4 regions of the Labrenzia sp. VG12 genome follow, and region 2 is predicted to be linked to each of the others. Evidence: predicted binding sites of a transcription regulator. Region 2 holds the regulator's gene; each other region holds the start of a gene.

Region 1 (4,289 bases), 1.8 Mb from region 2:
TGCCTGAACTGGTCTTCTGTTTCGGTCAGCGGCGCAATCGTCCAGTCCTGATAGATTGCAGCTTCGCTTTGATAGGCCTCTCTTTGCAGGGACAGGAGCTCAGCCGTATGCGTCTCGTTCACCCGGGAAACCGTTGGTATCGCCATAGGTCCTGACCCTATGCTGTGTCTGCCGACAGCCTGACCGGCTTGAAGCTCATTCTGTGATGCGCGGAAGGGCCGAGTAGCTGCAGGGCAGCCTGGTGCTGCGGAACGCCGTAGCCCTTGTGCTGGGCAAAGCCATAGCCGGGCAGGTCCCTTTCCAGCTGCACCATCATCCGGTCCCGCGTCACCTTGGCAACGATGGAGGCAGCTGCAACGCACAGGCACCTGCCATCGCCCTTGATCAGGGCCTGGCCGGGCTGTTGCAGCCCGGAGGGCACGTCGCGCCCGTCAACAAGCACATAATCCGGCGCAGTCGAAAGATGATGAACCGCCCGGACCATGGCAGAAAGCGTAGCTGTGCGGATGTTCAGTCGGTCGATGGTCGCGGGCGACGCGCTGGCGACCGAAACCGCGGAGCTCGAAACGATTGCGCCAAACAGCTCCTCCCGGCGCGCTTCCGTCAATTTCTTGGAATCGTTCAGACCCTCGGGAAGGTTGTCATAGTCGAGGATCACTGCAGCCGTGACGACCGGTCCGGCCCAGGGGCCGCGCCCGGCTTCGTCGACACCACACAGCCGTCCGTTGAAAGCCTGGGCGTGTTTGCGCTCGATCTTCAGATCCGGACTGTCGGGAAAAGCGAGGTCGAAGAGGGACGGAGTAAAAGCCATCTCTGCAACCTGCCGCTCGCAATCAGGTTAGACAAGCGCTTTGTCAGAAGAGATCCAGTTGCACACCGCCTTTTTGAGGCGGCACGAAGTCTCCCGTGTTGAGTTTCCGGCGGCGAAGATTGAGGCCGAAACGCTTGGCGGCGAGCGAAAACCGTTTGGCGATCTGGTCGGCATAGGGACCGCGCCCGCGCATCCGTTCGCCCCACTTGGCGTCATAATCCTTGCCACCGCGCATCGAGCGGATCAGGTTCATCACATGGCGGTAGCGGTCCGGCCGTTCGCGCAAAAGCCAGTCGCGGAAGAGTTCCGAAACTTCAAGCGGCAAACGCAGCAGGATAAAGGCGGCCTCGCTCGCACCGTGATCTGCCGCGGCTTCCAGAAGGGCCTCGATTTCACTATCGGTCAGGGCAGGGATCACCGGAGCCATCATGACGGAGGCCGGAATACCCGCCTCGCTCAGGGTTCTGATCGCAGCCAGGCGTTTGTGCGGGGCAGAGGCGCGCGGTTCCATTGCCCGGCACAGTTTTCGGTCCAGCGTGGTCACGGAAAGCGCCACCTTGACAAGGTTGCGCTCCGCCATGCGCGACAGGATATCGACATCTCGTGTCACCAGCGCCGACTTGGTAACAATCGCCACGGGGTGGGAATAGGTGTCGAGCACCTCCAGGATCTCGCGCATCAGCTTGTAGTGCCGCTCCAGGGGCTGATAGGGATCGGTATTGGTGCCGATGGCGATCACGCGCGGCGAATAGCCGGGCCGCGACAGCTCCCGCTCCAGAAGCTGGGCCGCATTGGGCTTGGCAAAGAGACGGGTTTCGAAGTCCAGTCCGGGGGACAGGCCCATGAAGGCATGGCTCGGCCGGGCAAAGCAGTAGATGCAGCCGTGCTCGCAGCCACGGTAGGGATTGATGGACCGGTCGAAAGAAAGGTCCGGCGATTCGTTTCGCGTGATGATCGTGCGCGCACGCTCTTCCTGAACTTCCGTTTTGAGCGGCGGCAACGCGTCCAGGCTGTCCCAGCCGTCGTCAAAGGTTTCGCGTTCAAGCGGCTCGAAGCGGCCGCTCTTGTTGAGAGCAGCCGCGCGCCCCCGGCGGCGGTCCTGGGCCACAGTGACCGCATCCGAAGTGCCCGGGCCAATATCGGCGGTATTCGCAGTCTCGTTGAAAGCAGGCCTGAGCGTCACGTGGCGTATCCGGATTATGATGAGAACATAAAGGGAACATTATCACGTCGGAAAGGCAATGCAAGTCGGTCTTCAATTGGAAATCACAGCTCCATAGACCGCTTCAGGACGCAACTCTCATGTGCCGCCGCTGACTTTGTCCACGTGCCGTTCGCCGAGATATCTCACCAGAATGCTGTCCAGGGTTCCGTCGGCCTTCATGGCACGGATGGTTGCGTCATAGCGCTCGACCAGGCCCTCGATGTCCGGAAAGCTGGAGGCTTTGGCAAAGACGTTGTAATAGGGCTTGGTGATCAGCGGTTTCGCCAGATAGGACAGTTTTTCCAGCCGCCCGGCCTTTTTCTCTTCATAAAGGGTACTGATCGTGTTCATTGGTACGGCGTCTGTCCGTCCGGCAAGCAGCATGCCGATCTGAAGCGTATTGCGCGGCACCGTCTGAAAATTCAGCCCGGATTCCAGAAACGCGGGCGTATAGGAAAAATCCTGCGTGATGCCGATCTGCAGCCCGGCGAGATCCTGAAAATCGCGGAATTCGATCTTGCCCTCATCCGTAGCGCGGATAAAGAAGTTCCAGCTGATATCGATGTAGCTTTCTTCCGGATAGTGGAGGAACTCCATCCGTTCCGGCTTCCTGGAGAACAGGAGCAGCATGTCGGCACGGCCCGACATGGCTTCTTGCTGGATCCGCGTGCCGGACTCGATCAGTTCAAGGGAATAGGTCACACCGAGCCGCCGCATGACCTCATCGATGACATCGACATCAATGCCTTTGTAAACGCCGTTTTCGACGAATTTGTAAGGTTCTTCCGGCGTTGCCAGAATGATCAGGTCACGCGCCAGGGCAGCATTTGCAAACAGCACCAGAGGCAGCACCCAGCCGGCCGTCCACGTCAGCACCCGGCGCTGACGCACAATCATGACGAGGCGGAACAGGGCACGGTTCACAATTGGCATTGCTGCTCCCACGTCTGGTGTTGATCGTCCCGGACTTCAGCACGTCAATTCCGGTTCGACAAGCCATCAGTCCGGTTCTTTGGGGCCACGTTGTGCCCCCACCAATGCCACTTGGCTCTTTCAACCGGGCCCTTAAGGTGAGGTGTCACAGCCGAACCAGGTGATTTGCGTCATGTGATGTATTGGCAAGACCTTATCCTGTTTGCGGCTTTCAAGGTATTGTAAGTTATGCCTCGCTGTCCGGAGTTTGGAATGTTGGGCGCCTGATTATTAGGCGATTTTAAGAACGATCGGCAAAATCTAACATCATTTACAGAGGTCTCTCGCGCTTTGGGAATTTTCATGTAAAACAGTGGCCCATGATTAGTGTGATCTTCGCGACTGAAAACTCGGAAATCGACCTCGTGCAGGCCCTGTCGGCACTGGTGCCCGCGGCTGCGGAGGGTATTGTGCGGGAAGTCATCGTCGTGGACGCGGGGTCGACCGACAATACCGACAAGATCGTCGATGCAGCCGGTGGCCGCTGGGTCGAAAGGCGCGGGGAAACCCGCAGCGCATGTCTGGCGTATGGGGCCGGTCTTGTAAACCGCGGTGACTGGCTCTTGTTCCTGCGCCCGGAAACGGTCCTGGAGCCCGGTTGGCATCATGAAGCCCAGGCCTTTGTCGAGCGCGCAGCCCGCGCGCCGAACGGTGCCGGGACAGCCGCCAGCTTCAGGCTTCGGTATGAAACCTTCGGCCTTGCTGCGCGTTTGAGTGAAGCTTATGCGTCCTTGCGATCCCAGCTCCTGGGCATGCCTTACGGCAATCAGGGGCTGCTGATTTCCCGGCAATTCTATCAGAAGCTTGGCGGTCACAGGCCGCTGCCGGAGTTGGAAGATCTCGACATTGCCAAGCGCATCGGCCGCGGCCGGATGGTGTTTCTGCGCTCAGCGGCGGTTGCTTCGGGCGCGTCGGAGCACAACGACGCGGCCGCGCGCCTGCGCCAGGCCTTTGCCCGCTTTTGCGTCGGTGCGCTGCGCATTCCCGCGAGCGTGGCGGTCAAGGTTCTTTAAAGCGCGCGGACCATCCTCAGCGAGGGGAAGGTGACCCCTCCGGACAAGGCAACATCAAAGGCTTCGATGGTCTTGAAACCGCAGGCGCTGTAGAAGGCCTCGCCATTCAGCGTCGAATAGCAATTGAGTTCCTGAAGGCCGGCCGCAATGGCTTCCTGAATGCAACGGTCCATCAGCGCCCGGCCGATGCCCTTGCGGGCCTCATCCGGGTCGGTCCCGAAATGACGGATGTTTCCGTTCGTCGTGGTTTCGTCCCGGCCCGTGGGCGAATGCTTGGTCCAGCCTCCGG
Region 2 (4,289 bases):
CGGGCGGAAAGGCTGGCTGCCTCGTTACAACGTCCGCAACACGTCCGGGGTGACGAACTTTGATCGATTTTGGGACGAACAGGGGCTGTTATGGGTTGCGTTTTCGTTCGCCGCCGGGATTGCCGTTTACTTCCTGGTGCCGAGCGAACCGTCCCGAATTGCAGTCTTGCTTGTCGGATCGTGTACCTTTCTGATCACGCTGCGCGCCGGGCGCCAACAGGCTCTTGCATGGTATTCCGTGCTCTTGCTGGCCTCTGCAGCGGGCCTTGGGACGGCGAGCTTGCGTAGCAGCCTGGTTGACGCACCCAGGCTTGCAATACCGATGACTGTCGAAGTCGGCGGGATCGTCCTGGAGCGCCAATTCGGCCCGAAGCACGATCGGCTGGTTCTGTCTGTTGAGGCGGTCAGTCGGCAGGCCGTCGATCCAGACGCTTTTCCGCACAGACTACGCTTGCGCGTACCAAAGGGGAGTGCCGGGCAGGTTGGTGAGAGGGTGCGACTTAAAGGGCGCCTGTTTCCACCACCCGGCCCGGTGCATCCAGGCGGCTATGATTTTTCCTTTCGGGCCTATTTCATGCAAATCGGTGCGACAGGTTTCAGTTTTGGTCCCGCCGAGGTGCTTGGGGTGGTCGAAGGTGGCCTGAAGCTGTGCGTTGCCGCCATGGTGGCGAGGGTGCGCAGTGACCTTGCGAACCGCATTCGAACTGATCTTGGGGACCGGCCGGAAACGGCTTTGGTTGTCGCCCTGCTCGTTGGAGACCGCAGCGGGATCACCGAAGAACAGGAGGAAGCGCTGCGGGCTTCCGGCCTTGCTCATATTCTCGCGATCTCCGGTCTTCACATGGCACTTTTTGCCGGTGGAACCTATGGTGGGGTCCTGCTGCTCCTGGCCTTGGTTCCAGCCCTTTCCCTGCGCTGGCCGACGCACAAGTGGGCGGCTGTCGCAGCGCTTCTCGCGGCAACGTTCTATCTGCTCCTGTCAGGGGCGAGCGTCGCCACCCAGCGTTCCTACCTGATGATTGCCCTCGTCTTTCTGGGTATCCTGGCGGGGCGACGCGGCCTGACCCTGCGCAGTGTTGCACTGGCCGCCCTGGTACTGTTGATGCTTGCGCCCGAGCGACTGTTTTTCCCTGGATTTCAGATGTCTTTTGCGGCGGTCATTTGTCTTGTCGCTGTTTATGAGCTCTGGCGGCGTCGGGGAACAGATTTTCAGGGAATGACCCGCGATCAGAGCCTCCGAGCCCGCATTGTCAGGTCGGTTGGTGCCTGGGGGGCGGGCCTGTTCGTGACTGCTCTGGTTGCCGGGCTTGCCACAGGGATAATCGGCGCACATCACTTTGGCCGTGTTGCACCTTATGGTCTTGTCGGGAATTTGCTTGGCATGCCTGTTTTCACCTTGCTGGTGATGCCGATGGGCGTTCTTGCGCTGGTGTTGATGCCATTCGGTCTGGCGGAGCTTCCGTTGACTGTCATGTCATTCGGGATTTCGGTCCTTCTCGACGTGGCCGAGTTCACTTCCGCCCTGGACGCAGGGCAGGGCGCTGTCGGCAAACTGGATGCAGTGGCCGCCCTGTTGCTTCTCGGCTCCCTGTTCGCCGGCCTTTTGTTGCCGGGGCGTCTGCGTCTTGTCGCAGCGCTGTTGTTTGCAGGCGGAGTGGTTTCGGCAGCGCAAACGAGGCCGCCCGATCTTCAGATCGCGGCAAAGGGCGGATCACTTGCCGCTCGGGATGCAGAAGGCAACCTTCGGTATTCAGGCCGGAGAAGTTCCTTTGCGACGGAACTCTGGTTTCAGGCTGAAGGTATTCCGTCGCGGGCGCTTGAGTCGCGCAGGATGACAGCGCCTCAGAGGCGGTGTGACGCACAAGGATGCGTCATCCGCGCTTTTGGCAAGAACGCAGAAGAGGCGGCGACGGGCAAGGCGGAGCCTGTCCATATCGCCGTTCCCAAAACACTGGACGCATTGGCAGATGACTGTCAACATGCCGATCTTATCGTGAGCGATTTTATCGTTCCGGAGAGTTGCGGCGCAGATCTCGTGATTGACCAGGTGATCAGAGCACGACGCGGAGCTGTGGCCATCTGGCTCTCAAGCCGGACATCGAGGGGACCGGCCCTCGAGGCCACCGCGCGTGGCCGCGGCAACGAAACTGAAGTTGAAAATGGCAGAACCGCCATCATTGAGCGCCTGGTTCATGCCATTCCAGACCCGCCACGAGCCTGGCATCTTCCGGGGACTGTGACCTATGACAGTCTCCGGCGATCAGAGGGCAACAAGACCCGGTGACCGGCTTTCGGGACAGATCAATACTGTCGGAAGAGGGCCACCAGACGTCCCTGAACGCGTACGCGTCCCGGGCCGAAAATACGCGTTTCGTAAGCCGGGTTTGCGGCCTCAAGAGCAATCGAGGCGCCTTTTTTGCGCAGGCGCTTCAGCGTTGCTTCCTCGTCATCCACAAGAGCGACCACGATATCACCGCTGTCGGCACTGTCCGTCCTGCGGATCAGCACCGTGTCGCCATCAAGGATGCCGGCCTCGATCATGGAGTCGCCGCGGACTTCCAGGGCATAATGCTCCCCTTTGCCAAGCAGTTCCGGTGGCACGGTGATCGAATGACTGTGTGTCTGGATCGCCTCGATCGGCACACCGGCCGCGATACGGCCCATTACGGGGATCTCGGTTCCGGCGGCGACTGGTTCTTCGACCGGTTTAGGGGCCTCCGGCTTGCCGAGAGAGCCTTCGATGACTTCTGGCGAGAAGCTGCCCCGCGGCCGCGGGGCGCCAAGGCCGGGTGCGATTGAGTCTGGCAGGCGGACAACTTCCATGGCGCGGGCCCTGTTGGGCAGGCGCCGGATGAAGCCACGCTCTTCGAGCGCTGTGATGAGACGATGAATGCCGGACTTGGATCTGAGGTCCAGCGCATCCTTCATTTCATCAAAAGACGGCGGAACACCGGTTTCCTTCAGTCGTTCATGAATGAACATGAGCAGTTCGTACTGCTTGCGCGTCAGCATATCGGCATCCCCTACCGCAGAATGGGCTGGTACAAATCAAGAACACAGTACCTGTTCTCATTGTGTTCTGCAAGGGTAAATGTTCTCTTACTGTTCCCTCTGTCCGATCAAGCGCTCAAGTGGTTACCCTGCGTGTTTCATGGGGAAGGGTCCTCCGCCCGGATGAGGAGTTCGCATGTCACCAGCGTCGGGGCCTGACCTGCGACGACCGTTCCCTGGTGATGATTGCCGTCAAGATCGACGCAGCGCACAGGGATCGACAGTCCTCTGCCTTTCGGGGACCCGGCTCCCGGGCCCAACAGGATTTCCGATATGAGGCCCGTCATCGGCGGCGTGTCGAGAAAGGCTGCGCCAGCAAAGCTGCCGAGCCCCAGGATCTCGTATGCCGGCGTGCCGAGCGTTGCAGCAAGGCTCTCGACACTATGGTGAAGGTCCTCGAAAGGCGCCAGGGTCGTGATCAGGGCATTTCTTGGCAATTCGCTCTGGCGGCTTCCGGTTTCCTTGACGCGGAACAGGGTGAACTCTGTTTCCGGATCGAAGGCTGCCTCGAACCGGGCTCCCTTGAGACCATAACCGGTGAGCGTACTTGTACTTGCCAAGGTCAATGTGTCTGGCAGGAGGTGTCCCAGTCGCTTCTGTCCGCCTTCGTGCCAAAAGGCATGGATGTGGGCGAACCAGCCACCGTCGCGCCAACCGAGCACGGCAACGGCTTCCTCAAGCCGTGCTTTCTCGCAGGAGCGGGTGTCGCTGTACCAGGCTGCATGACGATCATCTACGGCCCTGTCCGGCATGACGTAGTCGAATGGAGCCAGGGCAACACCGCCGAGATTCAAGATGGCGGAATCAATGCTTTCCGCTTCGGCCCAGTGGCCCAGCGCCTCCAGCAGAGGGCGGTCAGAGGCGATCTTGAAGGAAACGGCTTCAGCTGCACAAGGAACGAAGGGGCGCCGGTCTGCCGCCTTGGGGCCCGGATGACGGATTTCGGCAAGGGACTGTGGGGCAGGGCGTCTCATAGCAGCCCTTTTTCAGTCAAATGGTCACGGACCAGCTTCTTGGTGATCTTGCCATAGGCGCTGGTCGGCATCTCCTCAATGAAGAGGTAGCGTGCCGGCATCTTGTAGCGGGCCACCTGACCGTTCAGAAAATCGGCGAGCTCGGCGGGATCGGGTGAAGACCCGTCCACGGGTACACAGACCGCCAGTCCGATTTCCCCCCACTCCGGATCAGGGATGCCCAGAATCGCTACTTCGGAAATCTCAGGGTGTGTCAGGAGGACC
Region 3 (4,289 bases), 600 kb from region 2:
CGGGACGCCCTTGGTTTCAAGCACTTCCAGGGTCTTGGGAATATCAAGCAGGGCCTTGGCGCCAGCGGAAACGACGCAGACCGGCGTACGGCCGAGTTCATCGAGGTCTGCGGAAATATCGAAGCTCTGTTCCGCGCCCTTGTGAACGCCGCCAATGCCGCCGGTGGCAAACACTTTCAGGCCGGCAGCATGTGCCGCCATCATGGTCGCGGCCACGGTTGTCGCGCCATAGCGGCCGGTCGCCAGGGCAAACGTGAGATCGGCGCGCGAGCATTTCATCACATCCTTGGCCTGGGCGAGGCGGTCGAGATCCGCGTCGGACAGTCCGACCATGATCTTGCCGTCCATCAGCGCGATGGTCGCTGGTACGGCACCTTCGGCCCGGATGTCGGCCTCGACCTGTCGTGCCGTCTCGACGTTTTTCGGAAACGGCATGCCGTGGGTGATGATGGTGGATTCCAGGGCAACGACCGGTTTGCCGGTCGACAGGGCGTCACGGACTTCGTCGTTGTAAACAATCAGATCCGCAAGCGCGGCCGGGGCAGGGCTGGTCACAGGAGTAGCCTTTCTGGTTCGTTGGTCCGGCGGTTTTCAGCCGGACGGAGTTGGCTGTCTTATAGGCGGCGCCAGGCAGGGCGCCAAGATCAGATTTTGTCCGTTTGGTCAAATTGGTGAAGCGCCTGCCATGAAAGTCCTTCGGCAAGCGCACCGGTGCTGGACAGGGTCAGGGCGGCCGCAGCAAGGCCGAAGGGCATGGCAGCCGTCAGGTTCCTGCCTCTGGCCAGCGCCGCAAGCGTGCCGGCCATGAGCGCATCTCCGGCGCCGGTCACGTCGGTGATCCGGGTTGCCTTCGGGCGGAACCTGCTGACCGCGCCATCTTCCAGAACCATGACGTCTTCGGCCCCGCTGGTGAGCACAAACCGGTTCAAGCCCGAGGTGACCAGAGCGGAGACGAGGTCCTCGGCGGCGGCGTCCCGCGGCAGGTCCGTCAGGGCGATGGCTTCGCCGCGATTGAGCATCAGGCAATCGAGGTCGGCCAATAGTGGCTTCAATCGGATCGCCTTCGCCTCGGAGACGGCATTGGCGATCAACCGGGCGGGACGGATCTGGGTGACAAGACGGCGCAGCATGTCGGCGGGCAGGTTGGCATCTGCAAACCAGAGCGTTTCGGTCGGCATGTCTGCGGTGAGTTTCGCCAGGAGACTGTCAAACAGATCGGCCGGAGCTTCGGCGAGCACCCTGTCATCCACGCAGGCCGCCGCGAGTGCGCCGGACGGATCGTGAAGTGCGAGATATTGACCGGTTGCAAATCCCGATCGCGGCACGGTTTCAAGCTGGAGGCCTTCGCCTGTCAACTGCCGGCTGAGTTCGCGGGCCGCACCATCGTCGCCGACGGCGCCCACCAGGCGAACGGATACACCAAGCCGGGACAGAGACCTGGCGAGATTGGTTGCGACGCCGCCCGGTTTGGCGGCAAATCGGGCAGGGGTCGAGGTTTCCGGCCGGATGGTCTCGCTGGCATGGGCAATCGTGTCGTAATGAATTGCGCCAATGGCAATGACGGGAAAGGGCTTCGTGTCGGTCACGTCCGGCAGGATCTCTTTTCGGGGGCCGATCAGCCAGGTACTGGCATTTGCGGCACTCAACTTCAGAACAGCGCGGGCTAGCAGATTAGCATCGGGGCGGCAAGCGTGCCGGGCAGTTCACATGATTCTGCCGAAAGACAGAATCACGAGATGTTCCGTTTTTTGTTGACGCTGCGTCAGTTTCTGTCAGCGTTGATGAGAACATATTGGAAACAAACACGCATTTCCATTTTAATACCAAACGGTTTTGCCGACTTGAAAAAAGAGAACAAAATGTGTACAAAGGCTCTCATTGAAACAGCGCGTCCATCGTGGAATAAGGAGCGTGAGCCATGTCACAAAGTACACTTCGTCTCGTAGAAAGCAGCCAGATGGATAAGACAAAAGCGCTTGATGCAGCGCTCAGCCAGATCGAACGCGCCTTTGGCAAGGGCTCCATCATGAAGATGGGCCAGGGCCAGGCCGTGGAGGTCCAGTCCGTTTCAACCGGGTCTCTGGGTCTTGACATTGCCCTTGGGATCGGCGGCCTGCCACGGGGGCGAATTGTTGAAATCTACGGCCCTGAATCGTCGGGTAAGACCACGCTGGCGCTGCACACGGTGGCCGAAGCCCAGAAGAATGGCGGCATTTGCGCTTTTGTCGATGCGGAACACGCGCTCGACCCGATCTACGCCCGCAAGCTGGGGGTGGATATTGACAATCTCCTGATCTCGCAGCCCGATGCCGGCGAACAGGCGCTGGAAATTGCCGATACGCTGGTCCGGTCCGGGGCGATTGACGTTCTGGTGATCGATTCCGTTGCCGCCCTGACACCGAAGGCCGAGCTTGAAGGCGAGATGGGCGACAGCCTGCCGGGCATGCAGGCACGCCTGATGAGCCAGGCGCTTCGCAAACTGACCGCATCGATTTCAAAGTCGAACTGCATGGTCATCTTCATCAACCAGATCCGCATGAAAATCGGTGTGATGTTCGGCTCTCCGGAGACCACCACCGGCGGCAATGCCCTGAAATTCTATGCGTCGGTCCGTCTTGATATTCGTCGCATCGGTTCCCTCAAGGACCGTGATGAAGTCGTCGGCAACCACACCCGCGTCAAGGTGGTGAAGAACAAGCTGGCGCCGCCTTTCCGTCAGGTGGAATTCGACATCATCTACGGCGAAGGCGTGTCAAAGGTCGGGGAACTGATCGATCTGGGCGTCAAGGGCAATATCGTCGAGAAGTCCGGCGCCTGGTTCTCCTACAACAGCCAGCGTCTCGGACAGGGGCGAGAGAATGCCAAACAGTTCCTGAGAGACAATCCGGAAGTCGCCGACGAGATTGAACTTGCGATCCGTCAGAATGCAGGTCTCATCGCCGATGCGATTATCGACCCGGCGGGTGGCGACGAAGACGCGGGCGAATAGAGCCCTGTCCGTTTCCGTTTGAGTTATGCCGGCCCAAGGTCGGCCTTCCAGAGGCCCTTTCCCGATTTTCGGGAAGGGGCCTTTTGAATTTCATAGCCCCTGCAGGCCACGGAGTTTGGCTTGACGGGCACAACGTCGCCGCAATTGCTGGACAGCGCAAAAGCGCAAAGTTAAAAGGCTGTTCCGGCCGCGATCCGTCTACGGGATCGGGGCTTCCAAAGATTTACAACCGGCCCGATCCGAAGGGCTTTGGACCGATGCGAGACCTGAATGACCGGCGTTAATGAAATCCGCTCCGCCTTTCTGGACTACTTTCAGAAAAACGATCACGAGGTGGTCGAGTCCGGACCTCTGGTGCCGCGCAACGATCCCACGCTGATGTTTGCCAATGCAGGCATGAACCAGTTCAAGAACGTCTTTACCGGCCTGGAAAAGCGCGACTATTCTCGAGCGGTCACGGCCCAGAAGGTGGTGCGTGCTGGCGGCAAGCACAATGATCTCGACAATGTCGGTTACACCGCCCGGCACCACACGTTCTTCGAGATGCTGGGCAATTTTTCCTTCGGTGACTATTTCAAGGACCGTGCCATCGAGCTCGCCTGGAACCTGATCACCAGGGAATACGGCTTGCCGGCCGACAAGCTGCTGGTGACGGTCTATGCCGAGGACGACCAGGCGTTCGATCTCTGGAAGAAGATTGCCGGTCTCAGCGAAGACCGGATCATCCGCATTCCGACCTCGGACAATTTCTGGTCCATGGGCGACACCGGACCTTGCGGGCCCTGTTCGGAAATCTTCTATGACCACGGCGATCACGTCTGGGGTGGCCCTCCGGGCTCTGCCGAGGAAGACGGTGACCGGTTCATCGAGATCTGGAACCTGGTCTTCATGCAGTATGAGCAGACGCCGGAAGCGCGGCTCGATCTGCCGCGGCCGTCAATCGACACCGGCATGGGCATCGAGCGGATTGCCGCTGTCATGCAGGGCGTTCACAACAACTACGACATCGACCTCTTCAAGGCGCTGATTGCCGCTTCCGAACATGCCACGGGTGTGGATGCGGAAGGCGATGCGCTTGGAAGTCACCGGGTGATTGCCGATCACCTGCGGTCCACGAGTTTCCTGATCGCCGATGGCGTGCTGCCGTCCAATGAAGGCCGGGGCTATGTGCTGCGCCGGATCATGCGTCGCGGCATGCGCCACGCCCACCTGCTCGGCGCCAGCGAACCGCTGATGCACAAGCTGGTGCCGGCGCTGGTGCGCGAGATGGGCCGGGCCTATCCGGAGCTCGGCCGGGCCG
Region 4 (4,289 bases), 280 kb from region 2:
CAAGAACGTGAACGTTCCGCCGGAGTGAAAGATGCCGTTCCAGTTCAATGTCGGAGATCATGTGTCGCCCGTCTTGAAATACAAGAAGTTCAACGCCTCGCAGTATTCACAACTGAAATGGGCGCGGTCCAAGCTGTTCAAAATGGTGCAGAACAACCCGTCCTGTAACGCCTATTTCCGAACGCTGCCGAAGGGCCGCAGCCTGACCAGTCTCATCAACGACAGTCGCATCTGGGTCAATTACGGACCGACGATCTCGCCGCTGCACGGAGAGATCCATGCCCCATCCGGGGAAATCGCCGTTGGAGACCGGGCGTTCAACATGGGGCGCTGGATGGTGCTTGCAACGCTCATTCACGAGCTGGCGCATTATAACGGCGCGCCGATCACAGGCGGCAACACGAGTGCAGAAGAAGCCGTTTATCACTGCGGCCTCGGCACACCGAAAGAATATTATGGCGGCGTGGATGATCCGCGCACGCCTTATGATCCAACAATCGGCGGCTAAACTGGAAACCGGACGGCCTCATGCGGCCATCCGGCAAAGCGTGTCAAATCAGAACGGAATTTCGTCATCCATCGGGCCGCCGCCGCCACCGGAGGGACCGCCATAACCACCACCGCTGGAACCGCTGCCATAGCCGCCGCCGCTTCCGCCACCGCCGAAGCTGCCACCAGAGCCGCCACCGAAGCCGCCTCCGCCGCCGCCCTGGCTGTCATTGCCATAGTCCGGAAGACCGCCGCCGGCACCGGCACCTTCACCGCGGCCATCCAGCATGGTGAGGTTTGAATTGAAACCCTGCAGGACCACTTCCGTGGAATACCTGTCCTGACCGGATTGGTCCTGCCATTTGCGTGTCTGCAACTGGCCTTCGAGATAGACCTTGGATCCCTTGCGCAGGTAACTCTCGGCAACCTTGCAAAGACCTTCGTTGAAGATCACCACACGGTGCCACTCCGTTTTCTCGCGACGTTCGCCGCTGTTCCGGTCGCGCCAGGATTCTGACGTAGCGATCCGCAGATTGGCGATCGGTCGCCCGTCCTGGGTTCGCCGAATTTCCGGATCGGCCCCAAGATTGCCGACCAAGATGACTTTGTTGACGCTGCCCGCCATTCTGCACTCCTGTTGTTCTCTTTCAGCGCTGCCGAACCGCCTCTGCAATCCGGCCGTTCATTATCTTGTTTCCTTGCGCTGCCAGCCTTGCTGCTAGAAACCAGAACCCTAGCGGCCCGCCAACCGCCTCGCCTTCATTTTCCGGCACCTTCACCCATTTTCCACAAGGCAGCACCGGTCGAAGGACTGACAATCCTTGCCGAGGCAACAGTTTCGGCAGCAGCACCACCACCCCTGATTGCACCTCGTTACAGTTTGCCCCGCTTTTGTTCCCCTGCGTCAATTTTTTTGTCAGGACGACAAGGCTCACCGCGTCACGCTTCGGCACCGCTGCAGCGGAGATCTTCCTGACGCAACCTGGGCTATGTACTTGTTTTGTTCTTATCACTTCTGTACAACCGATTCAATTGGTCGATGCAGGGAAAGCCGGAATTTGCTGCCACTCGACCACGCCCTGCTGGAAGCGCAGCGCGAAACTGCTATATCGGTGCAAACGGACGGTTTGGTGACCTCACATCCAGGCGTCCGCGACGTTGTTGACGGCGTCACGCAGAAGATCAGGAAGAATGGCAATGACGACATCCAAAGGCGCAAAGCCGGATGACAGCTGGAAAAACGACCCCACCAAGATGCTCAGCATTCGTGGCGCAAGGGAACATAACCTGAAGGGGGTCGATCTCGATCTGCCGCGCAACAAGCTCATCGTGATGACCGGTCTGTCCGGGTCGGGCAAGTCTTCCCTGGCTTTCGACACGATCTATGCCGAAGGCCAACGCCGGTATGTGGAAAGCCTGTCGGCCTATGCCCGGCAGTTTCTGGAAATGATGCAGAAACCGGATGTCGACCAGATCGATGGCCTGTCTCCGGCCATTTCGATCGAGCAGAAGACAACGTCCCGGAACCCGCGGTCCACCGTCGGCACCGTGACCGAAATCTATGACTATATGCGCCTGTTGTTCGCGCGCGTCGGCATTCCCTATTCACCCGCCACGGGACTGCCGATCGTAAGCCAGACAGTCAGCCAGATGGTCGATCGTGTGCTTGCCCTGGACGAAGGTGCAAGACTTTATCTGCTGGCCCCAATGGTCCGCGGCCGCAAGGGCGAATACCGCAAAGAGCTGGCCGAACTCATGAAGAAGGGCTTTCAGCGGGTCAAGATCGACGGCACCTTCTATGAGATTGCCGATGCCCCTGCCCTCGACAAGAAGTTCAAGCACGACATCGATGTGGTCGTGGACCGGCTTGTCGTGCGCGATGATATCGCCGGCCGGCTTGCAGATTCCCTCGAAACGGCGCTGAAGCTCGCCGACGGCATCGCCATCGCCGAATTTGCCGACAAGACCGACGAGAACGGCGACCCGGAGCGGCTTATCTTCTCTGAGAAGTTTGCCTGCCCGGTGTCCGGTTTCACCATTGCGGAAATCGAACCGCGCCTCTTTTCGTTCAACAACCCTTTCGGCGCCTGCCCAACCTGTGACGGCCTGGGCACGACCCTTGCGTTCGAGGAAGACCTGGTCGTTCCGGATCATTCCCTGTCGCTGCGCGAAGGGGCCGTGCTGCCCTGGGCCAAGACCGGTTCCACCTCCCCTTATTATGCCCAGACCCTGGAGGCCTTGTGCAGTCACTTTGACGTCTCCATGGCAACGCCCTGGAAGGACCTTCCCGCAGAGGTTCAGGACGCGATCTTGCACGGCACGGGCAAGACCGCGATCGAGTTTGTTTATGACGACGGCGTCCGCTCCTACCGGACTGAGAAGACCTTTGAAGGTGTCATCGGCAATATTGAACGGCGCTGGCGCGAAACGGAATCGACCTGGGTGCGGGAAGAACTGGCCCGCTTCCAGTCGGACCACGCCTGCCCGGCCTGCAACGGCTTCCGCCTGAAACCGGAAGCACTGGCCGTGAAAATCGCCGGCAAGCACATCGGAGAAGTGACCGAATACTCCATCCGCCAGGCCAGCGACTGGTTTGAAACGCTGCCGGGCCAGCTCAATGAAAAACAGACCGAGATTGCCGGCCGCATCCTGAAGGAAATCCGCGAACGCCTGAAGTTTCTCAATGATGTCGGACTGGAATACCTGACCCTGTCACGGGCCTCCGGCACGCTGTCCGGCGGTGAAAGCCAGCGCATTCGTCTGGCCTCCCAGATCGGATCCGGGCTCACCGGTGTGCTTTACGTTCTCGACGAACCGTCCATTGGCCTGCATCAGCGCGACAATGCCCGGCTTCTGGAAACGCTGAAGCACCTGCGCGACCTCGGCAACACCGTGATTGTCGTGGAACATGACGAAGATGCCGTCCTGACGGCCGATTATGTGGTGGATGTCGGTCCGGGCGCCGGTGTTCATGGCGGCGAAGTCGTTGCCAAGGGCACACCGGCGGAAGTCATGGCAAACCCGGCGTCCCTCACAGGGCAATATCTGTCCGGTGCAATGATGATTTCGCGCGCGGATGAGCGCAGGAAAATCAACAAGAAGCGCCAGATTTCCGTGCGCGGCGCGCGCGGCAACAATCTGAAGGACCTTGATGTCGACGTGCCGCTGAGCACCTTCACCTGCGTCACGGGCGTTTCTGGCGGGGGCAAGTCCACCTTCCTGGTCGACACGCTCTACAAGGCCGCGGCACGGCGTCTCAACGGCGCTCGCGACAATCCGGCTCCGCATGACCGCATCGAGGGCCTGGAAGTGCTCGACAAGGTGATCGACATTGACCAGTCGCCCATCGGGCGGACACCGCGTTCGAACCCGGCCACATATACCGGGGCGTTCACGCCGATCCGCGAATGGTTCGCCGGCATGCCGGAAGCCAAGGCGCGCGGCTATCAGCCGGGCCGGTTCTCCTTCAACGTCAAGGGGGGCCGCTGCGAAGCCTGTCAGGGCGACGGTGTCATCAAGATCGAAATGCACTTCTTGCCGGACGTCTATGTCACCTGCGACGTCTGCAAGGGCAAACGCTACAATCGCGAGACGCTGGAAGTTGAGTTCAAGGGCAAGTCGATCGCCGATGTCCTCGACATGACCGTGGAGGAAGCCGCCGAGTTTTTCTCAGCCGTTCCTTCCGTGCGTGACAAGATGGAAACCCTTGCCCGGGTAGGTCTTGGCTATATCAAGGTCGGTCAGCAGGCGACAACGCTTTCCGGTGGTGAGGCGCAGCGGGTCAAGCTCGCCAAGGAACT

The links. Region 2 encodes LexA, which represses DNA repair genes until DNA is damaged. Its sites were predicted from a motif close to TGTTCNNNNTGTGTTCNG; they were not measured.
Region 1: a site for LexA is predicted at 2,016-2,033, ahead of CHH27_RS25910 (PA0069 family radical SAM protein). Genes of this name have one in related genera too.
Region 3: a site for LexA is predicted at 1,784-1,801, ahead of recA (recombinase RecA). Genes of this name have one in related genera too.
Region 4: a site for LexA is predicted at 1,480-1,497, ahead of uvrA (excinuclease ABC subunit UvrA). Genes of this name have one in related genera too.

What each region holds. Positions count from the first base shown of each region.
Region 1 is NZ_CP022529.1:5,613,202-5,617,490, forward strand. It holds gene CHH27_RS25900 (GNAT family N-acetyltransferase) at 1-146, opposite strand, end outside; gene CHH27_RS25905 (ribonuclease HII) at 158-811, opposite strand; gene CHH27_RS25910 (PA0069 family radical SAM protein) at 855-1,949, opposite strand; gene CHH27_RS25915 (ABC transporter substrate-binding protein) at 2,112-2,948, opposite strand; gene CHH27_RS25920 (glycosyltransferase) at 3,308-4,000, shown strand; gene CHH27_RS25925 (GNAT family N-acetyltransferase) at 3,997-4,289, opposite strand, start outside.
Region 2 is NZ_CP022529.1:1,459,205-1,463,493, reverse strand. It holds gene CHH27_RS06715 (ComEC/Rec2 family competence protein) at 1-2,284, shown strand, start outside; gene lexA (transcriptional repressor LexA) at 2,302-3,012, opposite strand; gene CHH27_RS06705 (hypothetical protein) at 3,150-4,025, opposite strand; gene CHH27_RS06700 (acyl-CoA synthetase) at 4,022-4,289, opposite strand, start outside.
Region 3 is NZ_CP022529.1:2,058,057-2,062,345, reverse strand. It holds gene CHH27_RS09670 (pseudouridine-5'-phosphate glycosidase) at 1-555, opposite strand, end outside; gene CHH27_RS09665 (PfkB family carbohydrate kinase) at 645-1,586, opposite strand; gene recA (recombinase RecA) at 1,919-2,989, shown strand; gene alaS (alanine--tRNA ligase) at 3,260-4,289, shown strand, end outside.
Region 4 is NZ_CP022529.1:1,179,363-1,183,651, reverse strand. It holds gene CHH27_RS05390 (hypothetical protein) at 32-508, shown strand; gene CHH27_RS05385 (single-stranded DNA-binding protein) at 557-1,114, opposite strand; gene CHH27_RS27555 (hypothetical protein) at 1,137-1,424, opposite strand; gene uvrA (excinuclease ABC subunit UvrA) at 1,687-4,289, shown strand, end outside.